Regions from separate parts of the Pradoshia sp. Z6_59 genome, predicted to be linked through region 1. Evidence: riboswitches for the same ligand, from Rfam matches in the RefSeq annotation. Region 1 holds a riboswitch; the other holds the start of a gene.
What was found. Region 1 has a riboswitch for lysine ahead of AC4D4B_RS08235 (amino acid permease). Riboswitches for the same ligand answer to the same signal wherever they lie in the genome.
Positions count from the first base shown of each region.

Region 2: it holds a riboswitch for lysine, as region 1 does, so the genes downstream of both, AC4D4B_RS03885 (Na+/H+ antiporter NhaC family protein) here and AC4D4B_RS08235 (amino acid permease) in region 1, are expected to answer to the same signal.

Region 1 is NZ_JBZCPP010000006.1:75,140-87,542, reverse strand. It holds gene AC4D4B_RS08280 (YhgE/Pip family protein) at 1-732, shown strand, start outside; gene AC4D4B_RS08275 (glycerol-3-phosphate responsive antiterminator) at 841-1,392, shown strand; gene AC4D4B_RS08270 (MIP/aquaporin family protein) at 1,578-2,417, shown strand; gene glpK (glycerol kinase GlpK) at 2,477-3,970, shown strand; gene AC4D4B_RS08260 (glycerol-3-phosphate dehydrogenase/oxidase) at 4,139-5,809, shown strand; gene AC4D4B_RS08255 (lactonase family protein) at 5,943-7,007, shown strand; gene AC4D4B_RS08250 (hypothetical protein) at 7,050-7,271, opposite strand; gene AC4D4B_RS08245 (peroxiredoxin family protein) at 7,363-7,911, opposite strand; gene gntK (gluconokinase) at 8,072-9,610, shown strand; lysine riboswitch at 9,714-9,914, shown strand; gene AC4D4B_RS08235 (amino acid permease) at 10,047-11,486, shown strand; gene cdr (CoA-disulfide reductase) at 11,679-12,403, shown strand, end outside.
Region 2 is NZ_JBZCPP010000002.1:344,041-356,443, forward strand. It holds gene AC4D4B_RS03850 (amidase domain-containing protein) at 1-294, opposite strand, end outside; gene queG (tRNA epoxyqueuosine(34) reductase QueG) at 365-1,504, opposite strand; gene AC4D4B_RS03860 (B3/B4 domain-containing protein) at 1,588-2,277, shown strand; tRNA gene AC4D4B_RS03865 (tRNA-Gly) at 2,335-2,405, opposite strand; gene AC4D4B_RS03870 (glycosyltransferase family 2 protein) at 2,527-3,270, opposite strand; gene AC4D4B_RS03875 (hypothetical protein) at 3,531-3,794, shown strand; gene AC4D4B_RS03880 (hypothetical protein) at 3,878-4,159, shown strand; gene AC4D4B_RS03885 (Na+/H+ antiporter NhaC family protein) at 4,259-5,839, opposite strand; lysine riboswitch at 5,986-6,166, opposite strand; gene AC4D4B_RS03890 (ABC transporter ATP-binding protein) at 6,502-7,209, opposite strand; gene AC4D4B_RS03895 (ABC transporter ATP-binding protein) at 7,209-7,988, opposite strand; gene AC4D4B_RS03900 (branched-chain amino acid ABC transporter permease) at 7,963-8,931, opposite strand; gene AC4D4B_RS03905 (branched-chain amino acid ABC transporter permease) at 8,945-9,823, opposite strand; gene AC4D4B_RS03910 (ABC transporter substrate-binding protein) at 9,895-11,070, opposite strand; gene AC4D4B_RS03915 (MerR family transcriptional regulator) at 11,894-12,403, shown strand, end outside.

The sequences.
Region 1 (12,403 bases):
AAAGATGGCACACTTGAATTATCCAACGGCTTAGGTGACGGAGCTGAAAAAACGGCCGGTATAAATGCTACTGATGAAACGATTAGCATGTTCTCCTCGCCGGTTGAGCTGATCGATTCGAAAATTAATAGTTATCCGTATTATCGTTACGCAAACGCACCATATGTACTATCGTTAGCATTATTTGTGGGTGTTTTATTAATGATGTTAGTTGTTGGGGTAAGAAAACCAATGGATGCAGCTATCTCAAACTTCGCATGGTATTCCAAAAGATTTGGTTTGCTCGCTTTATTGGTAGCTGGTCAGGCGATTCTTCTTTCTGGCTTTACCATATTCTTTGTTAACTCAGGATTTGCGAATAGTCTATTGCTCATCTTGTTTGCTGTATTGGCGAGTATTTCATTTATGTCAATTGTGTTCTTCCTGACTATGCTTGCCGGCAACATTGGTTTGTTTATAGGTGTGGCACTTTTGATTATGCAGCTTTCTACTACCGGATCTGCATTGCCAATCGATATGCTGCCTGAATATTTACGTGATCTAAGCACTGTCCTACCGATGACTTATTCGATTGCAGGATTCCGTGCATTAGTATCCTTGGATGACTTCGGTATGATGTTTGCAAATGCAATGATACTAGTTGTCTTCCTGGTTCTGTTTGCTGGACTATCTGTTGGATTATCCTTTTTCAAGAAGAATGAATCAGCAGGGGATGCAGAAATAGTACGTTAATCATAATCATATAAATCCCTTTTAGTAGAAGAATACATAGATTAATTGTATTCTATATTGAAAGGGATTTTTACCTATGAATAAGGGGTCCGAATGGGAGAGATTAGATTGGATCAGAAAATATTACCGGCAGCTTCAACTATGAAGGACTTTGAAAAGTTTTTACAATCAGGATTTAAAACAGGTGTTATTTTAGAGACCCATCTTGGGCAAATCAAACATATTACTCAAATGGCCAAGATGGCAGATAAACAGCTGTTTTTTCATGTGGATTTAATCAATGGATTAAAAAATGATGAATATGGTACTCAATATCTTTGTCAGGAGTTTAAACCATTTGGTGTCATATCTACAAAATCAGCGGTTATCCAAGAAGCAAAAAAACATCAGGCATTAGCTGTCCAGCGAATCTTTATGATTGATAGCCATGCGCTCGAACGCAGCTATAAGATGGTTAAAAAATCACAGCCCGATTATATTGAAGTACTTCCGGGTGCACTTCCAAATATGATTAAAGAAGTTGCAGGGGAAATTCAGCTACCCATTTTTGCGGGTGGTTTAATCCGAACGGTTGAAGAAGCGAAAGAAGCACTTGAAGCTGGAGCTGTCTCAATAACCTCGTCTAAACGAGATCTTTGGCAGTATTTTGCAGGGGAATGAGTCGAATTCCCTATTTTTTTCGTTTTTAATTGACAGCGTTTACAAATAGTTTTACACTGTGTTTAAGTTAATAAGTATGTGAAAAGACATGGAGACACAGGTGGCAGTATTCCTTAATAAGTAGGAATACTTTAGTGCTTGTTTCTCCATTTTTTATGAAATTATATGATAGGGAGATGGAAGGAATGACACCATTTTGGGGAGAATTAGTAGGTACGATGATCTTGATTGTTTTTGGAGCAGGAGTATGTGCTGGAGCTAACTTAACCAAATCTTATGCAAAGGATGCTGGTTGGATTGTTATTACCATTGCCTGGGGGCTTGGTGTTACATTAGGCGTTTTTGCAGTTGGCGGCATTAGCGGTGCTCATTTAAATCCTGCTGTTACATTTGGTCTTGCGTTTAGCGGAGATTTTGCTTGGGCAGATGTACCTGGATATATTTTGGCACAAATGATTGGAGCAATGATTGGGGCAACTCTTATTTATTTACAATACTTACCTCATTGGAAAGCGACTGAAGATCCAGGGACAAAATTAGGGGTTTTCGCAACTGGTCCCGCTATTCCTCATACATTTTCAAATTTACTTAGTGAAATTATAGGGACATTTATCTTATTACTTGGTTTGCAATTTATTGGAGCAAATGATTTTACGGAAGGCTTAAATCCATTCGCAGTCGGTCTTTTAATTGTAGGAATCGGTATGGCTCTTGGGGGGACAACCGGTTATGCCATCAATCCGGCGCGTGACCTGGGTCCGCGTATTGCCCATGCGCTTCTTCCGATAGCAGGGAAAGGCCCATCTAATTGGGGATATGCTTGGATTCCAGTTGTAGGACCCATCCTTGGCGGATCCTTGGGGGCTTTATTCCATAAAGCGGTCTTCAATAATACGCTGACTGGAGCTTTCTGGGCAGTATTAGCTGGCACTGTGGTTATCCTGGTAATCGCTTATTTTATAACTAATAAAGATTCAGAACAAGCACTTCGACAGGCTAATGATCCAGCAAAAGCAAGGTTATAAGTTACTAACTTTAAAGAAATCGATTATAATATAAAAATTAGTAGATGGGAGATGAAAAAATGGAGAAATATATTTTATCAATTGATCAGGGGACAACTAGCTCCAGAGCTATTTTATTCAATAAAAAAGGGGAAATTGTACATAGTGCTCAAAAGGAATTTACGCAGTACTTTCCTAAGCCGGGGTGGGTGGAGCATAATGCCAATGAAATTTGGGGTTCAGTGCTTGCTGTTATTGCAGGCTGTCTTTCAGAATCAGGTATAGAGGCAACAGATATAGAAGGAATCGGAATTACAAATCAGCGTGAAACAGCGGTGGTGTGGAATAAAGAAACAGGTCAACCTATTTATAATGCGATAGTTTGGCAATCCCGCCAAACAAGAGATATTTGTGAGGAATTGAAAAATGCTGGCCATAATGATCTTTTTCATTCCAAAACTGGTTTATTAATAGATGCCTATTTTTCTGGCACAAAAGTTAAGTGGATCCTCGACAATGTAGAAGGGGCACGTGATTTAGCCAATGAAGGGAAATTATTATTCGGTACAATTGATACATGGCTAATCTGGAAGCTATCCGGCGGTAAAGCTCATGTTACTGATTATTCCAATGCTTCAAGAACAATGATGTACAATATTTATGACCTTGAGTGGGATGATGAATTGCTGGAGATTTTGGATGTTCCGAAATCCATGCTTCCAGAAGTGCGTCCGTCCTCTGAGGTATATGCACAAACGATTGATTATCACTTCTTTGGTAAGAGTATACCAATTGCAGGTATTGCTGGTGACCAACAGGCAGCATTGTTTGGTCAGGCATGCTTTGAAAAAGGAATGGCTAAAAACACATATGGAACAGGCTGCTTTATGCTCATGAATACAGGTGAAAAACCGGTTAAATCGGAAAAAGGATTATTGACAACTTTAGCCTGGGGATTAAATGGTAAAGTTGAATATGCATTGGAAGGTAGTATCTTTGTAGCAGGTTCTGCTGTTCAATGGCTCCGAGATGGATTAAGGATGCTTAAGGATGCTGCTGATAGCGAGACATATTGCCGGGCAGTGGACTCTACCGATGGAGTATATGTCGTTCCAGCCTTCGTAGGTCTAGGGACTCCATATTGGGATAGTGATGCAAGAGGAGCGGTTTTTGGTCTGACAAGAGGGACTACAAAGGATCACTTTATCAGAGCAACAGTTGAATCTTTAGCCTACCAAACAAAAGCTGTTATTGATGCAATGGAAGAGGAATCCGGAATTGAATTGAAAACATTGCGTGCCGATGGCGGTGCCGTTAAGAATTCATTCTTAATGGAATTCCAGAGTGATATTTTAAACGTGCCGGTTGAAATACCAAAAATTAATGAAACGACTGCCCTTGGAGCTGCTTATTTAGCTGGACTGGCTGTTGGATTCTGGGAAAGCCAGGATGAAATTGCTGCCCAATGGATCATTGATAAATCATATGAACCAACTATGGAAGAAGAGAAACGTAATGAATTAGTTGATGGTTGGGAAAGAGCTGTGGCAAGTACCAGAACCTTTAAATCATAATTCAATTTTGTATGAGTTTTTCTCAAAAAATGATATAATGAAAATAAGTTAATATAAGGTTAGAGATTTTAAGAGACCGCGAGTACATTCCTTTAATTAAGGGTAATGTATTTTGTGGTCTCTTTTTATTATCTCAATAGCACTTATCTACAGAGGAGGAACAAGAGGATGGGTTTAAATAGTTTAAATAGACATGAATATAAAAATAAATTACAAAACACACATTTCGATGTGCTTGTCATTGGTGGAGGAATTACCGGAGCAGGGATTGCTTTAGATGCCGCTACTAGAGGGATGAAGGTAGGGCTAGTTGAAATGCAGGATTTTGCAGCCGGTACATCAAGCCGTTCAACCAAGCTGGTTCACGGTGGATTGCGCTATCTAAAGCAATTGCAAGTAGGAGTAGTTGCAGAGGTTGGGAAAGAAAGGGCTATTGTTTACGAAAATGGTCCCCATGTTACAACACCTGAATGGATGCTATTACCCTTCCATGAAGGCGGTACATTTGGTAAATTTACTACTTCCATTGGCTTACAGATGTATGATTTTCTTGCTGGAGTGAAAAAGGAAGAGCGCCGCACCATGCTTACAGTAGAAGAAACGATTGAAAAGGCTCCATTGGTTAAAAAAGATGGCTTAAAGGGTGGCGGTTACTATGTTGAATACAGAACCGATGATGCCCGCCTGACGATGGAAGTCATGAAAGAAGCATTTGAACAAGGAGCAAGCTTACTGAATTATGCCAAGGTCGAGGATTTAATCTATGAAAATGGAAAAATAGTAGGCGTAAATGTGAAAGATCTATTGGATGAGGGTTCTTTCCAAATTAAAGCAAGGAAGATCATAAATGCAACAGGTCCTTGGGTAGACTTTATCCGTGAAAAAGACAATTCTAAAAAAGGTAAAGTGCTTCAGCTTACTAAAGGTGCACATATCGTGATTGATCAATCCCGTTTTCCTTTGAAACAAGCGGTTTATTTTGATACACCTGATGGAAGAATGGTATTCGCGATTCCGCGTGAAGGTAAGGCATATGTTGGAACAACTGATACATTTTATGGTCAAGATCCAATCAATCCCAAAATGACAGATCAAGACAGAGATTATATATTGGATGCTATTAACTATATGTTCCCTTCCGTAAAACTTACTAAAGAGGATGTGGAATCCAGCTGGGCTGGAGTGCGTCCATTAATCAGCCAGGAGGGGAAAGGTGCTTCTGAGATATCCAGGAAGGATGAAACATGGGTATCTGATTCTGGATTAATTACCATTGCAGGCGGAAAATTGACTGGCTATCGTAAAATGGCTGAAACCGTGCTGGATTTAGTAGCCAAACAATTCAGAGATGAAGGATATAAACATTTTGGTAGCTGCTATACCGAAAAAATGCCGATATCCGGAGGACGTGTTGGAGGATCAGCTAAATTTAATTCATATATAAGTAAAACTAAAGAAAAAGCAATCGGTACCGGGTTATCAGATGCAGAAGCTAGAGAGATTATTTCAACATATGGATCCAATGCTCCACTTCTGTTTGAAATAGCCCGAAAAAACAAAGAAAAAGCGGACGAAATAGGGCTGCCATTGCCAGTATTGGCTAAATTGGGCTATGCAATTGAATATGAACTTGCTTATACGCCGCTTGACTTCTTTAATCGCAGAACAGGTATGGTCCTATTCGATATTGCGCATGTTCATGAATACAAAGATCAAGTGATTTCATATATGAAACAAGTACTGCATTGGACTGAAGAGCAAACAGAGATTTATACAAAAGAGCTTGAAACTGCATTGCATGATGCTGCGAACCCACAATCCGAGTTGGTTACTAATTAATATCAGTATGGATAAATGACCCCACTTCCTTGAAATATAGGTTGTGGGGTTTTTAGGATTCAATATCTTTAAAAAGGGGAATAGAAATAAATCAGAAACTTAGTTTATTTAACATGGGATGGGGGCAGTCAAGATGAATGAAATTCAAGAAAATAAGAAAAATGAATGGATGATTTATACCGGTTCTTATGCTGAAGAACCAAGTGCAGGTATTCATTTATTCAAATTGAACGTGAAAGAAAAGAAACTTGAATTAGTCGAGAAATATACAGGTATTGAAAATCCTTCCTTTCTTGTTATAAATAAAGCTCAAACTCATTTATACGCGGTAAGTGAAGTAGAATATGGGATGGTTGTCTCTTATGCAATCAATCGCCAATCTGAACAGATTAGAGAGTTGAATCGTAAATCTACGAATGGGATGGCACCCTGCTATGTCAGTCTTAGTGAAAATGAATCTTGTTTATACATTAGTAATTATGGTGGCACGGTAACCAGGATAGAACTTCAGGAAGATGGATCACTTGGAGAGCATACGACAACAAATGAACATGTTGGATCAGGGGTTTGGGCAGACAGACAGGATGCAGCGCATGCTCACTCAATCGTACCTGTACCGAATTCCTCCGTTGTGGTTGCAGCAGATTTAGGTACTGATAAAATCTATGTATACGATGATAAGGACTTTTCTAATTTAGCTGAAATGTCTACTATTCCTGGGTCGGGCCCAAGGCATTTTGCCTTTCACCCTACATTGCCAATCATGTATGTCATCCAGGAATTAAGCAATACAATCGCTGTATTCGAATTAAATGAACAACGTATACCAGAGTCTCTTTTAGGAGTGGTTACTACATTGCCGGATGATTATAAAGAGGAAAATACTGCAGCCGATTTACACATTTCAGAGGATGGCCAATTCTTATATGCCTCAAATAGAGGGCATGACAGTATTGCAACGTACAAAGTGGCAGAATCAGGTATACCAGAAATTATCGCATTTACACATACGGAAGGACAGGGGCCGAGAAATTTCGAGCTAATAGACGAAGAAAAAGTACTTATTGCAGCAAATGAGAAAAGTGATTCATTAGTTTTATTTGAAATTAATCAAGAAGGTATTCCAAGCTTTACAGGGAATACGATTTCACTTTCGAAACCCGTTTGTGTTCAAGCGATAGTAAGGAATCATGAATGATACAAAAAAAGCTGGTTTGGATTCTTCCAAACCAGCTGTTATTTAATTGGATTGTTCTTTTAAAGACTGTGTATAAGCCGTAAAGATACCTAAAACAATAATAGCCATTCCGCCGTTTAATAGGGAGTATTGCAAGTCCCAATGGCCTGTATATAAATTTTTAATAGACAACACGCTAATTAACACAAGCATCAATGTAATTAAAATATTGTATGCTTTCATTCGTGAAACAACACCCCTTGATTTGAAATTGATCTTTTCCATAGATATTATTTTACTATGGTTTAGGTATGAAAATAAAGGATAATTTTGTCTTTTTTTGTAATATTTTTCTAGAAGTGCTATGGATCACTCCTTAATCTAGTGTTTCCATCAGATTTACTATCGTTTCTTTTTGCAAGGGTCCGATCATTCGCTTTTGAATGATGCCGTTAGAGTCAATGAAATAACTGGTTGGGATCGTTAAAATTTTATATAATTTAGCAATAGTACCTGTTTGGTCCAGTAATACAGGATACTTAATTTTATACATATTTTGGTAGGTTTGAACGGTTTGCTTGTTCTTTTCTGAATAGGTCATATTCACGCTTAATACATTAATCTCCTCCATTTTATGTTCACTATAAAATTCGTTGAGATCTGGTATTTCTAATTTGCAGGGTGGACACCAGCTTGCCCAAAAGTTTAATAAAACTTTTTGACCGCGAAAATCAGACAATTTTATGATTTTTCCGTCCTGATTCGTTAATTCGAAATCCGGTGCGAATTGACCTTCCTTAACTCCTGTTTGAGTCAAAACTGGTATAGATTCCTCTGTAATAGGCTCTTTTTTTGTCTGTGTGTAAATAAAAAGAAATATGAGCAAAAAGAATGGAACAAGAATGGCAATTGTTTTATTCTTCAATATGTAAGAAGCCTCCTGTTGTCGTTTTTAGTTAGTAGAAAGTATGTGCAAGCCGTGAAAAAAATAATCAATGGCTGTCAAATTGTGTTAAGTTGTTTATAAAAATATGAATAAAGGTAAGAATCTAGTATTGAGCTTTTAGGGAAGTGAGGGAAGATAGATGTTTTATATAGGAGTTGATATAGGAACCACCAGTACAAAGGCTGTATTATTTTCGGGAGACGCATCTGTAATCAGCACCTATCATGTAGAGTACCCGTTATATAGCCCGACTCCGCTTACAGCAGAGCAAAATCCGGATGAGATCTTTCATGCTGTACTTAATGCAATAAGAGGAGTAATGGTCCAAAGTCAAATAAATCCTGACGAATTGTCTTTAGTATCCTTTAGCTCGGCAATGCACAGCGTAATTGCAGTTGAGGAAAATGGGAACCCATTAACTCAATGCATTACATGGGCTGACAGCCGTTCAAAGAAGTGGTCCGACTATATTAAAAATGAGAGGAATGGGCAAGAAATTTATCGGAGAACTGGAACGCCAATTCATCCGATGTCTCCTCTTACAAAAATCACTTGGTTGGTAAATGATCATCCCGAATTAGCGGGTAGGACTTATAAATTCATTTCCATTAAAGAATATGTCTTTTATAAATTATTTGGGCAATATGTGATTGATTATTCGGTTGCTTCAGCAACAGGAATGTTTCATCTTGAAAATTTAGAATGGGATTCTGAGGCACTGGCAATTGCGGGTATTACAGAGACCCATTTATCTAAACCAGTTCCAACTACATACTATTTATCAGGCATGGACTCCGCTTATGCAGAGGAAATGGGGCTGCCCAGGGATACTCCATTTGTAGTAGGAGCCAGTGATGGCGTTCTCTCCAATTTGGGTGTCAATGCGATTGATCCAGGGATTGTGGCTGTTACAATTGGAACAAGTGGAGCCATTCGTACAGTAACAGATAGGCCGATTACGGATGAAAAGGGCAGAATTTTTTGCTATGCATTGACGGATAAGCATTGGGTGATTGGCGGACCGGTTAATAATGGGGGTATGACTTTCAGATGGCTAAGAGATGAGCTGGCTTCAGCAGAAGTAGAAACAGCTAAACGCCTCGGAATTGACTCGTATGAGGTACTCACCAAAATAGCTTCAAAAGTAGCACCGGGAGCAGATGGACTGCTGTTTCATCCATATTTGGCAGGAGAGAGAGCGCCCATTTGGAACCCTGATGCCAGAGGATCGTTCTTTGGACTTGGACTTCATCATAAAAAGGAGCATATGGTCAGAGCGGTGCTCGAAGGAGTCATTTTTAATCTCTATACAGTCTTATTAGCTTTGCAGGAATTGATAGGAGTACCGACCAAAATCAGAGCAACGGGGGGATTTGCGCGTTCAGAATTATGGCGGCAAATGCTTGCGGATATTTTTAATCAGGAAGTGGATGTACCTGAAAGCTTTGAAAGCTCTTGTTTAGGGGCTGTTGTACTCGGCAGATATGCACTTGGTGAAATTGACGATCTTTCCGTTGTATCAAATTATGTGGGAACTACGCATGTCCATACGCCGATTAAAGCGAATGTAGAAAGATATGAGGAATTATTGCCCATTTACATCAATATATACAGAAAATTGGAGTCCGAATATAGCAGTATAGCTGCTTTCCAAAATAAATGGATTAATCATAAATAATTCGTTTTAAATAACATTGTCGTATAGTATTGACAGCATTCTCATTTTCACTGTATCCTTTATACAGGAATAATAATTTTATACAAATCCTCATCGGACTAAAAGATGAGGTAGAGGTCGCGGATTTTATTAGTAAACTAAACGAGAGCCGGAAAGCTTGCTGACTTTAGTTGAAAGGAAAATCTGCCGAAGCGCTCTTTTTTTTCCGAAGAGAGCAGCTGGGACTGTATCCGAACAGGTGCAGGACTGTCATGGAATATATACTTCGTGATAGGTATTTATTCCATGGAGAACTATCCATTTATTGTCTGGTGTGGCTAATCATAAAATGTTGCACACCTTAACAATAAGGTGTGTTTTTTATTTGGTTTATTTACACAGATATGGATAATTCAAAAATAGAGAGTAACATGACAGCTTTGGAAGGGGAATTATCGTGAACAACAAGAAGGAATTGGGTTTTTGGATTTTAACGGCATTTGTAGTCGGCAACATGGTTGGGTCTGGAATTTTTATGCTGCCGCGTACGTTGGCCGAAGTAGCTAGTCCTGCCGGAGTAGTCATGGCATGGGGCTTAACAGGATTAGGAGTATTGACTATTGCACTGGTTTTTGGAAATCTGGCTATTCGGAAGCCACATTTAACAGGTGGCCCTCAGATTTATGCTAAGGAATTGTTCAAGGAAAATTCCTTAGCCTCTAGATTATCTGGTTTTATGTCCACATGGGGATATTGGATTGGTAATTTTGCTGGTAATATTGCCATTATCACAACGTTTGCAGGGTATTTATCTACCTTCTTCCCAAGTTTAACGAGTACGGCTGAACTGTTCAGTATAGGGAATTTTAGTCTAAAAGTAGGAAATGCCTTAACATTCCTTGTCTGTACAATCATGCTCTGGGGCGTTCATTTCTTTATTATGCGAGGCATTGAGAATGCCGGTAAATTAAACTTTGTTGCGACTGCGGCAAAAGTACTTGGATTTGGATTATTCATTGTAATTGGGCTATTTGCCTTTGAACAATCTAATATTATACCGTTTGCGGAAACTCGTATGATCGATGGGGAGAGTCAGGGATTACTCAGTCAGGTAAATTTTGCTGCTGTCTCTACCTTATGGGCTTTTTTAGGGGTTGAATCCGCGGTTGTATTCGCATCAAGGGCGAAGAAAAAAGCAGATGTAAAAAGAGCGACCGTTTTAGGGCTATTAATTGCCTTGGCTATCTATATGGGAATCAGTACTCTTGTTATGGGATTATTAACACAGGATGCACTTATTCATTCAGAAAAACCATTAATTGATGCAATTGAAACAGTACTGGGACCCATTGGTGGGAAAGCATTGGCAGTCATTGGGTTGATCAGTTTATTTGGTTCAACAATTGGCTGGATCTTATTAAGTGCTGAAATACCGTATCAGGCAGCAAAACAAGGTTTATTTATACCTAAGTTTTTGCAGGTCAATAAGCGTGGGATTCCTAATTTTTCCATGATTGTTTCGAATGGTTTAGGTCAATTATTTATCTTCTCAACTATTTCAAATTCGATTGCTCATGCATTTGACTTCATTATTTATATTGCGACACTATCTTATTTAGTTCCATATTTAATTTCCTCCTCATTCCAATTGAAATTAGTTTGGACTGGAGAGACGTATAAATCTAATGAAATGCGTTCACGAATTATTGATGGTACCATAGCCGTATTGGCGACGGCATATTCCATATGGGTAATCATCAAAGGAACGGCTGATTTAAAAACATTTATTTTCGGTGTTATCCTTCTGGCAAGTGGTATCCTGTTCTATCGTTTACTGCCTAAAAACATGGAGGAAGTTAAACAACACGAGAACTATTATTTGAAAAAATCTTTTTAGCTGTAATGATAAGCAAATCCATTCTTAAAAGAGTGGGTTTGCTTTTTTGTATTATTTAAAAGTATAACGGTGTAATGGAAACTTTTTTCGGGGAGTAATGATAGAGTTTAATCATGTAAGTTTGATAAATTGACATACCCAATAGGGTATATTACGATTGGATTAATCGATGAATTAATGGAGGTCTATAAAATGAAGATTTTAATTGTTGGCGGTGTGGCAGGCGGAGCATCTGCTGCGGCAAGGCTGCGTCGTCTAAGCGAAAAAGATGAAATCATGATGTTTGAAAAAGGTGAATATATTTCATTTGCGAATTGTGGTCTTCCATATTATATAGGAGAAGTTATCCAAAATCGTAATAAACTGCTTGTTCAAACGGTTGAAGGAATGGGTCAACGCTATAATTTAGATATACGCAACTGGACAGAAATTATCAAAATCAATCGTGAGCAGAAGACTGTCATAGCCAGAAAAGCAATGACAGGCGAGGAATATGAGGAATCCTACGATGTGCTAATACTATCTCCGGGTTCAAAACCGGTTCGTCCAGCCATTCCGGGAATCGATGAGGCTAAATCTGTTTATACACTTCGGAATGTTCCTGATACGGACCGGATCAAAGAAAAGGTGGATCAGGATAAACCTGAGAAGGCTGTCATCATTGGCGGTGGGTTTATAGGAATTGAAATGGCCGAAAATTTACGGGAGCGCGGCATAGATGTAACAGTTATTGAGATGGGAAATCAGGTAATGGCACCAATTGATTTAGAGATGGCTCAAATGGTTCACACACATTTACGGGACAATGGAGTTCATTTAATCCTTGAAGATGGTGTATCATCTTTTGAAAAGAATGGTCGTATCATTCGGTTGAAAAGCGGTAAAGAAGTAGAAACAGATATGATTCTTTTAGCGAT
Region 2 (12,403 bases), on a different contig from region 1:
AGTTCCTTTAAAGGAAGCTTTACGAAGCTCCACATGTTCTTCCATGTAAAATTGTGTTCCTTGCTTCATTACAAGCTTCCAATGAGTCTCATATATCGCATCGACGACATCTTCCCGCTCCTTAATTTTTTTCACATGTCCTTTTGCCATGACTTTCACTATTTCTCCATTGCGTTTTCGCATGCCCGCCTGCTTCTTCAGTAAGCTTTCCATATTATCTGTCTTATTTGAGGATGTATTCTCTTTGAGTTTTTGGATTCTCTCCTCGACCAGTTTTTGCAGTTGCTCTTTCATCCATTCACCACTCCTTCTCTAAAAAGTATGATGAATGACTAAAATACATACAAAAAACCGGAGTAAAAAGCTACTCCGGTAACATAAGGCGTTCTAGGGCATTATTTATTTCATCTACGACCATCTGATCGGTCTCTTCTTTTAAACAATCCTTTAATACGGACATTGCTTCCTGGGAACCTATTTTTCCAAGCGCCCATGCTGCTGTACCCCTGATAACAGGCCTAGGATCCTTTTGCAGCAATTCTTTAATTGAAGCAACACTTTCTGGATCCTTAAAATGTGCCAATGCGATAATAGCATTTCTTTGAATCGGCATCTTCCCACGCCAAGAACCTGAGACACTGCCAAACTTCTCTTTAAATTGGCGGTTACTTAAGCTTAAAAGAGAAACAAGCTGAGGTTTTGCCAACTCGGGATCAGATTCACATTCAGGGTGATTATGAAAATCTATACGGCGATTATAAGGACATGATGTCTGACAGGAATCACATCCATATACTCTATTGCCCATTTTATCTCTGAATTCATAAGGAATCATATCCTTCGTTTGAGTCAGGAAGGATATACATCGCTTTGCATTAATCTTTCCTCCCTGAACCAGCGCACCGGTAGGACAGGCATCCAAACATTTTGTACAGGTTCCGCACAAATCCTCCATTGGAGTATCCGGAGGAAATGGAATGCTTGTAATCATTTCGCCAAGGTACATATATGAACCAAATTCTTCATTTAAAATCGAACAATTTTTGCCGCTCCAGCCTATACCCGCCCGCTCTGCTACGGCCCGATCAACTAGCTCACCTGTATCAACCATAGAGGATAAGTGAGAATCCGGCATGCGCTCTAATATAAAAGCTTCAAGCTTCTTCAGGCGATCTTTCACTACATAGTGATAATCTAGTCCCCAAGAAGAGCGGCTAAAAATGCCCCGTCTATCTCCCACTTTACTTTTAGGGGCATCCTTGAGTTTCGATGGATAAACTACAGCAATAGCTATAATAGATTGCGCTTCCGGCATTAGCCTTCTTGGATTAGTCCTCTTATCTAAATCTGGCTCTTCAAAACCCGATGCAAAATTGAGGTTCTGTTGATCAATCAGTCTTTTCTTTAAAACCTGGAAAGGATCAGCTGATGTAAATCCAATTTGATCAATTCCTATTGTCTTGCTATATTCGATAAGCTCATCTTTGAGTTTTTGAAAATCCATCTTAGCCTCTCCTTTCTCTGTGAATATGAATAACTCTTATATGTATGGTAAACTATATCCAATCATTTTGGAGGTGTAAATTTATGCAAATTCATGTAGATCGCCAGCTATTCGAAAAAGCGGGCGATGTAAAATTCGGTATTATCCGCTATCACGAAATTGTTGCTGATTCCATTCCCCCGATGCTGGTAGGACGCCTTCAGCTCTATATTGAACATTTACATACTGAACTAGAGAGTAAATCCTTGGATGCATACGAAGGGATTGTATCATGGAGGAAAGTATTTAAACAAACTGGAAGTGATCCATCTCGTTACCGCCCCTCAGCAGAATCCTTACTTAGACGAGTCAAAAAAGAAGCATACACGCCGTCAGGCAATTCAGCGATTGCTCTCAATAATTTTTTCTCCCTGCAATATACGTGTCCATTGGGAATATATGATTTATCCGCCGTGAAAGGTGATGTAGAATTTCGAATTGGTGTTACTGAGGATAATTATGAGGGATTAAATGGCCGTGTAAATAAATTGGAGGGTATTATAGGTTCTTTTGATCAAGAAGGCCCTTTTGGTAGCCCTTATGTTGATTCTGTACGCACAAGTGTGAATGACCGAACTTCAGATGCACTGCATATCATTTATTTTCATCCAGAAATCACCATTGAACAAGCTCAGCAAATCATGCACGCGATATCCAAGATGTTCATTCAAGTCCATGGAGGAGAATCTGCCATCCATCTATTGAGCCAAGAATGCAATACTATTAAAATATAAAAAACGCAATGCTTCGTACTCCTAAGTTACGAAACACTGCGTTGTTAACAATTCAAGAGCGGGTGAAGGGAATCGAACCCTCATCATCAGCTTGGAAGGCTGAGGTTTTACCACTAAACTACACCCGCAAAGAAGATAAATATTATACTAGCAGAAAGTTCACTTGAATTCAACCTTTTTTCGACAAAAATCGCGTTTTTTTTATTTACGTAAAAAGTGGCACCCTCATTTAGTTGGGCGCCAATTTGCTTATTCTTTTAAGCTTCGATTTCTTTTCGCCTCGTGTTTTGCATAATTCACGAAACAGAAAGCTGATTCAAAAACACCTAATTTCTCTACTTGACGATATAACGACCAGATTCTTGATGCCGTTTGGTAATTGTTATTTTCCAAAACATCATTACTTTTTCTAAGATAAACATAGACATTTTTTAGCCTCTTCGCTTTAAATCCTCTTTTCAATATAGAAAGCCAAAGGGCAAAGTCTTCAGGAATATCTCGGTTATGTACTAATTGAATTTTGCCAACCTTATATTTATCGATCATGACAGTTGAGCAGCCAATCGCTGTGGTATCTCTTAACAGGTCTTGATATGTAAGGTGAACCGGCATCTCAATAACAGGTTCATATGCTTGGTTTTCTTCATCAATAAATTGATAATCAGTGTAACTAAATGCTAAGTTATGCGCTTCCATGAATTCAAGCTGCTTTTCCAATTTATTCGGTGCCCATAAATCTTTGCTATTTAGAAAGGCAATATAATGTCCTTTAGCTGCCTGAATAGCAATGTTTCTGGCTTCGCCCGGACCGACATTCTCCTGCAGGGTAATTAATTTAATTCTGGAATCATCCAGTAGATACTCTTTTATTATATCCCTGCTATTGTCAGTCGAAGCATCATCAACAATAATTAATTCCCAGTTTTCATAGCTTTGCTTTTTAACTGACTCTATAGTTTGACGGATAAAAACCTTCGAATTATAGCTTGGCATGATAATAGATACCAATGACCTAAATGGAATACTGCTTCTCACGATTCCTCACACTCCTGATAAAATTTATCCTAAAAGTTATATAACTCTCTGAATTTTAAATTATTATATAAATATAATAATATTTATCCGTTTTATTCATGTATTAAACACTTCAATTGGGTTTTTCAGACTCCATCCAGACTTGATACATGTACTATTTACTGAAATAACCTACATGGATTATAATGGAAATAAAAGGTGGTTAAGGGGGTGTTTAAATGAAAACTATTATTCAATCATTGGTTGTTTCATTTGTGATTCATATAATCTATATTGGTGGATCCCTAATCGTAGGCTATATAACTACAAAGACTTATAAACCCGATATCACTAATGAATGGGAAAATATAGAAATAATCCAAAGTGAAGTGGCTTTTGGAACAGCTGGTTCTCCTTTGTTTTTTCTAATTACATTCATCGCCGTTGCCTTGATATGCGGAATAATCATCACTACTATTGGGAAATTTGTGCGGATAAAATAAATCAATTCTAAACCCACAATTATCTTAAGAGCTTTATTTAATCTTTTATCTTAGCTAATTTTTACCAAGAAGAGAGTATAAAAATGAACCTTATTAAATATTTAGGTATACAGTGTATACTAATTAGCGTGTTTATCCTGACTAATTTTTATTTAGACAGTTATATTGGTAAGCCATTTACTTACACCGATTTACTAGCCATTATAATTGGAATTTCTATACTAATTCCCACTTTCCATCTTTCTGATAAGTTAAAAAAACGTCTAAAATCTATCCCTTTATTTAATAAACTTGCACTTTCCATATTAGCCTTTTTTATTGCTATTATTTTTATAGGGATTATAACAGGAGAAGTAACATTTTAAGTAGACATCAATCATGGTCTACTTTTATGTATCAAATATCAAATTATTATTTTCACAGTCAACAAGAAAAGGATGACCGGTATCCAGCCATCCTATCTATTAATGAATCATACTGTTTTCTAATTTATCTTTCTTTTTAGGCTTAGATAGCCATATAAAAGATACCAGCAAAATCATGATCGTTATCAATCCCATAGGTGTACTTCCTGTAAATCCAAGAACAATATACCCTGCCATCGCAATACCCGCACAGATTAAAGCATATGGAATTTGAGTCATCACATGATCAATATGATTCGCACAGGCACCAGTAGAAGAAAGAATGGTTGTATCGGAAATTGGTGAGCAATGGTCACCAAATACCGCACCTGCCAATACAGCCGCCATCGCCGGCAATATCATCGAAATATCTGTTGCTGCTGTAATTTCTCCAGCAATCGGAAGCAGGATACCAAATGATCCCCATGATGTACCCGTAGCAAATGTCATCAATCCAGCTATTAAAAATAAAAGTAATGGAAGAAAGGATACATTTAAGTTTAAATCCTGTACTAGTCCAGCCAAATACTGGCCAGTTCCAAGTCTGCCGATTAAATCAACGAGTGCCCAGGCAAATAATAAAATATAAACTGCTGGCAGCATGGAGCCGATTCCGTGTTTTACTCCTACTGTGAATACCTTTACAGATATTCCATGCAAAACAAAGACTTGTCGTAAAAACATAATGATTGTTACTATAATTCCAATTGTACCACCCAAAACTAATGATTTAGTAACATCAGTATTTTCAAAAATGGTGAGAAGTGTCGCATGTCCAGCAACTGCTTGATAACCTGTCCAAAGCATCGCAGCCACTGTGCCTACAATAAGAGTTACAATAGGGATTACCAAATCTCCTACCCTGCCTGTTGTACTTCTCGGTAAATCTTCCTTTAATTCACCTGGAACTGTTTTGGACGGATTATAAAGAATACCTTCTTTTACCGCTCTATCCTCATGTACTTTCATCGAACCAATATTCCAATTTCGATAAATCACAATGAATACCATCGCCAACGCTGCAATCGCATAAAAATTCATTGGAATCATTTGAATGAACGCTGATATGGAACTGTATTCTGTCACCTCATGAGTGATAAAAATTCCTCCTATCAGTGCAATAATATAGGCCCCCCAACTGGATACTGGCATAATTACACAGATAGGCGCTGAGGTAGAGTCAATCAAATAGGCGAGCTTAGCTCTCGGTATTTGATGTCTATCTGTAATCGGACGTGCTACCTGGCCAACCGCCAAAGCATTGAAATAATCATCAATGAAGATGAGTATCCCAAGTAATGCAGCTACCAGCTGAGCTCCAACTCTTGTTTTAACATGCTTCATCGCCCATTCACCAAAAGCACGGCTCCCACCGGAAATTGAAATAAAAGCCGTAATAATGCCCAGGATGAGCAAAAATAAAATAATATATATATTTGATACATTGAGTGATCCATCTGATATGAAGATTCCCTTTACTGCTTCCCATATAAGGATACATGTCTCACCAATATTAAAATCAGTAAGCATAAAAGCTGATGCTACAATCCCCACACCAAGTGAAAGCAAAACCTTCCTTGTTATAGCCACCATTAGAATTGCCAATAGTGGGGGAATAAGCGTATAAACTGTCGACTCCATTCCTTTTTTCCTCCTCCAAATAAATAAGGGGAACTCGTCGTGAGTGCTGACCCTTGCGCTCTTACCTTTTATGCAAAAGAAAATAAAGAAGGGCTGCAATAGAGAAATATCTACCGCAGCCCTGTATCAGCTTTTCTTTCTCCATCACGACCTGTAGCTCCTCATTATAAGAACCTCTTATAATGACAGTGTTGCTTTTATTTAAAACAACCCCAGCAAATTCATTTTTGACTAATCAACTTGCTTCGGCAGTTTCCCCTTTCGGCTATGCTCTCTGTTGTCATCCTCACATAGCTTACTCTTGAATCCTGCGCCTCTACCCCATCGGAATGATAAGGTACTATCTAATTGTTATTCTAATATAACAAATTACATTCCTGTTCACAATGTGGAATAGATGTGTATTTTTTTACAATTATCTGATTAATTATTAGGATGCAGGCTGACTCAATTGCTTAATGGGTAACCCGATCGACAGCATGTACAGTGAAGTATCCGTTGATGACGAAGATAATCATCATTTTCTTCATTAAACCTATGTAGTCTTAGATACAGTCAACATTACCACATCCGTTCATGATTACCAGTTAACCGCAAACGTTTCTGTAACCCATACAAAATTAAAACTCCCCTGTAAAAGTTTACAGAGGAGTGATTCACATTTAATGTCCGCCAAGATAGGCCATCTTTACTTTTTCACTTGAGGTTAACTCATCTGCCGAACCCGAGAGGACGATTTTGCCGGTCTCCACTACATAGGCACGGTTGGCAATCGATAAAGCCAAATTAGCATTTTGTTCAACCAAAAGAATAGTTGTTCCAGCATTATTTATTTCTTCAATTATGCGAAAAATTGTTTTAACCAGTAGTGGAGCCAATCCCATGGAAGGTTCATCGAGTAAGAGCAATTTTGGTTTAGCCATTAATGCCCTTCCCATTGCGAGCATTTGTTGTTCCCCACCTGACAAAGTTCCTGCCGGCTGTTTAAGACGTTCGTTCATCCTGGGGAAAAGATCAAATACCTTCTCCATATCCTCTTTAATCCCAGCTCGATCCTTACGTAAATAAGCACCAAGCTGTAAATTTTCTTCCACTGTCATATTGGCAAAAACCCGCCGTCCTTCTGGTACATGTGAGATTCCCTGCTTTACAATCATTTGAGCTGCTTTTCCAGCTATGGATTTACCCTGATACATGATTTGCCCCTGCTTCGGTTTAAGTAAACCTGAAACAGTTTTAAGCAATGTACTTTTTCCAGCCCCATTTGCACCGATTAAGGTAACAATTTCCCCTTCATCAATATGAAAAGAGACGCCTTTTAATGCCTGAATATTTCCATAGTAAACATTAATATCTTCAACCTTTAGCATCAGGAAACCTCCTCGCCAAGATAAGCCTCTATAACCTTGGGATTATTGCGGACTTCATCCGGTGTTCCGTGTGCGATTAATTGTCCATGATCAAGTACATAAATACGTTCACATACTCCCATCACAAGCTGCATATCATGCTCAATCAGAAGTACGGTTAAATCAAATTTTTCACGTATTAAGCTGATTAACTCCATCAGCTGACTTGTTTCCTTCGGATTCATACCCGCTGCCGGTTCATCCAGCAGCAGTAACCGCGGACCCGTTGCTAGGGCTCTGGCTATTTCAAGTCTGCGTTGCATTCCATACGGAAGATTCTTGGCTTTTTCATCCCGATAAGAATCCAGATTAAAGATCTTCAGGAAATCCACAGCTTTTTGGTCCATTTCCAATTCTCCCGAAAAATGATTAGGCATTCGTATAATTGAACTGAACATAGAATGTTTAGCCTGCGAATGATAAGCAACTTTAACATTATCAATGACAGACAAATCTCCAAACAAGCGAATATTTTGGAATGTCCTGCTAATTCCTTTTCTAGTAATTTTATAAGGCGGTAATTTGTTTAACTTATCATCATTTAAATGAATGGTTCCCTCTGATGGTACGTACACACCTGTTAAAAGGTTGAAAAAGGTGGTTTTCCCTGCTCCATTCGGTCCTATTAAGCCGCATAGTTCACCCGGATACAGCTCCATAGATACATCTGCTACAGCCTTTAACCCTCCGAAATGAATTCCAATTTGGTCAACCTTAAGCAGTGGTTTGTCGGTTTGCATCCTTCATGCCTCCTTTTGTCTTCCTTTTGAAAAATGAGGTGATTTCCTTTGTACCCATCAATCCCTGCGGTCTGTACAGCATTGTCACGATTAAGATAATACTGTAAAGAATCATCCGCGTATCAGAATAATCTGATAGGAAGGAAGAAATTAATGTTAAGAGAATTGCTGCAATCACAGAACCTGACATACTGCCCAATCCCCCAAGCACGACGAATATTAAAATATCAAACGATCTAAGGAAACCAAAGGTTGACGGATTAATAATATAAAAGTTATGAGCATATAAACCACCGGCAATGCCGGCAAAAAAGGATCCAATGACAAAGGCAGCCACTTTATAATAGGTTGTGTTAATGCCCATGGAATCGGCTGCTGTTTCATCTTCCCTCACAGATATACAAGCGCGACCATGAGTAGAATTAGTGAAATTCCGAATTACTATAATAGTCACTAGTAAGCAGCCAAAAACCCAAGGCCAGGTTGTCATTTGCGTGACCATCATTCCTCTTGCTCCACCAACTGAATCCATATTAAGGAAAATAATACGGACTATTTCTCCGAATCCAAGAGTGGCAATTGCCAAATAATCTCCCTTTAAACGCAAGCTTGGGATCCCAATAAGCATGCCTACCAAGGCCGCTGCAATCCCTCCCATTAATAAAGCATATAAGAATGAGACCTCTAGCATCATAGACATGACAGCAGAAGCATATGCCCCAATTGCCAGAAAGCCAGCATGTCCAATCGAGAACTGGCCTGTGATACCAATAATTAGATGCAAACTAACTGCCAAAATAATATTAATTCCAATTGTCACAATTAGATTAGTATTAAAAGCATTTAAATATCCGCCTGTAATGAGAACCTGTATCACGATAAACAAGACGAATGAGAGTAAAATAGAGAGCCAAAAACCTTTAACCTTCTTAAGAATTGCCATCGCCATGTCTCCCTTACACTTTTTCTCTTCTGTTTTTTCCGAACAAGCCCTGCGGCATAAAAATCAATATCAAGATGAGGACAACAAATGCAGCTGCATCCCTCCATAAAGATAAACCGGCGGCACTTACCAACCCCTCTACTACACCAAGCAACAGACCGCCTACCATGGCACCCGGAATAATGCCAATTCCTCCAAGGACCGCGGCGACGAAAGCCTTAAGTCCCGGCATTACTCCCATTAATGGCTCTATTTTTGTATAGTAGGTCCCAAATATAACACCCGCTGCTCCGGCAAGTGCTGATCCGATTGCGAACGTAGCAGAAATTGTATTGTTTACGCTGATTCCCATTAATTTAGCAGCATCTGCATCAAATGAAACTGCACGCATCGCCCGGCCAATTTTGGTTTTATGAACAACAAATTGCAGGACGATCATCAGAAAGAGTGAAACACCCAAAATCATCAGTGATTGACTTTTTATCGTAACTCCAAAAATATCTATTGAATCTGTTGGCAGAACATTATTTGGATATGCTTCAGGCTGCGCTCCCCTGATTTGGATCATCCCGTTTTCGATTAATAAGGAAACCCCAATGGCTGTAATGAGTGCCGCAATACGAGTCGCATTACGCAGAGGCTTGTACGCAATCCGTTCAATCAAAACTCCAAAGATAGCACAGGCAACCATGGCAAGAAGCAGTGCGGGAAAAAAAGATAATTCCATAAACGTAATTGCATAAAAGCCGATGAAAGCTCCAACCATAAATACATCGCCATGTGCAAAATTAATCAATTTTACAATTCCATACACCATCGTATAACCGAGCGCTATTAACGCGTAAATACTGCCAAGTGATATCCCATTTACAAGTTGCTGAATAAATTCCATAACCTTAGACTCCCCTCGGTCATTATTTCAAAAATAGGAAGCTTTTTAACAAAGCTTCCTATTCCTCTTTCTTATGGATTTACCTTTGTTTCAAAAACTTGCTCACCATTTTCATATTTTAAAATGGCCGCAGATTTAACTGGATTATGATTTTTGTCCATCGTTAAGTTCCCCGATACAAGTTGTAAATCTTTTGTTTCAGCAAGTGCATCTTTTATTTTTTCCGGCGTCGCGTCATCTCCAGCGCGTTTTATCGAATCTGCAATGAAGTAGGCTGTGTCATAACCAAGCGCAGCAAAGGCGTCCGGTGATTTATCTTTATATTTCTTTTTAAATGCCGATACAAAATCCTGGATTTTTTTGTCCGGATCTCCAGCAGAATAATGGTTCGTAATAAAGGTATTATTTAGCGCTTCTTTCCCGGCAATATCTAGTAACTTAGGAGAATCCCAACCATCTCCTCCCATAACCGGAACATCGATTCCTGACTCACGTGCCTGTTTTAAAATTAAGCCAACTTCTTCATAGAATGCCGGAACAAAAACAAAGTCCGGATTCGCTTTTTTGATTCTGGTTAACGTAGATTGAAAATCTGTGTCTTTTTGCAGGAATGCTTCTTCCGCTACAATTTGACCGCCCGCTTTTGTAAACGCCTCTTTAAATGCTGCAGCCAACCCCTTGGAATAGTCACTGGAGCTATCAATATAAATAGCGGCTGTTTTTGCATCTAATTCCTGCTGAGCAAAATTCGCTGCAACTGTTCCCTGGAACGGATCAATAAAACATGTTCTAAAGACATATTCATTAACCTTGCCATCTTTTGAAGTAATAGTTTCGTTCGTCCCTGTCGGTGTAATTAATGGAACTTTATTATCATTGGCAACCTGGACCTGCGCCAATGTATTAGTACTTGTCGCTGCACCAATCATGACATCCACCTTATCCTGGCTGGCAAGCTTGATTGCTCCGGTCGTTGCTTCTGCTGCATCTGACTTGTTATCATATTTCACTATCTTCAGTTTTTTGCCACCGACACCTTCTTTGTTTATCTCTTCAAGTGCCAGATCCATCCCTTCCACGATGGATTGACCATAGGATGCCCCACCGCCAGTTAACTCAAGGTTCGCTCCAATTTTAATTGTATCTCCTTTTTCTCCGCTGCCTGATTTCTCTCCACCGCAGCCAGCCAAAACACCCATACCTAATGATAATGAAAGAATAATACCGGCTAGTTTCTTCTTTTTCATTACACATGCCCCCTATTTTTCTTATAGATAAAGATATGAAACGATGATTTGATTGAAAGATTAAAATATTCTGAATATAGTTTAACCCCTACTGGAAAATATGTACATATATTTTTTTATTTTAAAATCTGCTAACCGGTATCCTCTAAATTCGCTTAAATCTATAGGGATAATCGGTAAAATATTAAATACGCTAGCAGGATTAAGATGTTTTCAGCTCAATAATATGGGAATAGAAAATTAACCAACACATTAGGAGGCGACAATATTACAGACAAAAGTAATACTGAAGGATTACGTGATTTCGAAGGAAAACTTCAAAATAGTCAGAAGAAGCCAGAAAACGCAATTGATAAAGGACGTAAACCAGATCAACAAAATCGCCTAAAGGATCAAGACACTAGACTACCATAAAATTAAAACTAAAGAACCCAGTCTCTTGACTGGGTTCTCTTTTATGTATCAGAAGCCTTTTTGTAAGATTGCCTAATATTCATCTATAAATTAAAATTTTCTATTTTAGAGTACATATATTATTGGTAGTTCAATAAAAAATGTTTAGAGACTATGTTAAATGTTATAAAGGAATCTATTTTTGTATTGTTTTCTATTAATTTCAACATTACCACTATTGTAATATTGAGTGACCTCAATCCATACCTCTCCCATAATAAAAAAAACTAACCTGCTAAAGTAACTCTTTTTTACTAGACCTAACAAAATCCAAAACTAAATAGCAACCCAGGAATTGCATTCTTTTATAAATTTAATATACAGTTAGAATATAGAGAAATTATAGTACTTGTAAAAGAAAGGTTATTTTATGTATAAGATTAATGCTGTTTCTAAATTGTTAGATATGCCAACTGTTACTATTCGATCATGGGAAACCCGTTATCATGCTATTACTCCGAAACGTACTGAATCGGGTCATAGAGTATATACAGAAGAAAATGTAAATGATTTAAAATGGCTCAAAAAACAGGTTCAGGATCATAAGATGAGCGTCAGCCAGGCAGTCCAGCTTCTGAAAATCCACAAAGGAGAAATTGAAAAGGAAAAATTAATCGACAATACGATTAATCATTCATTTGAGGCACAAATTAATGAATTATTTGATGCTACACTACATTTTGATTCTGAGAGATGCAATCAGCTCTTTGATTTATATTTTTCTCAATTTCATTATAAAACTGTCTTTTATTCAATTGTCGTTCCCCTTATGTATAAGGTTGGAGATGCATGGGAAAAGGGAGAGTTGTCTGTTATTAAGGAGCATATGATCAGTAATATTGTGCTTCAGCGCGCCATTAACTTTTTTACGATTTTTCAT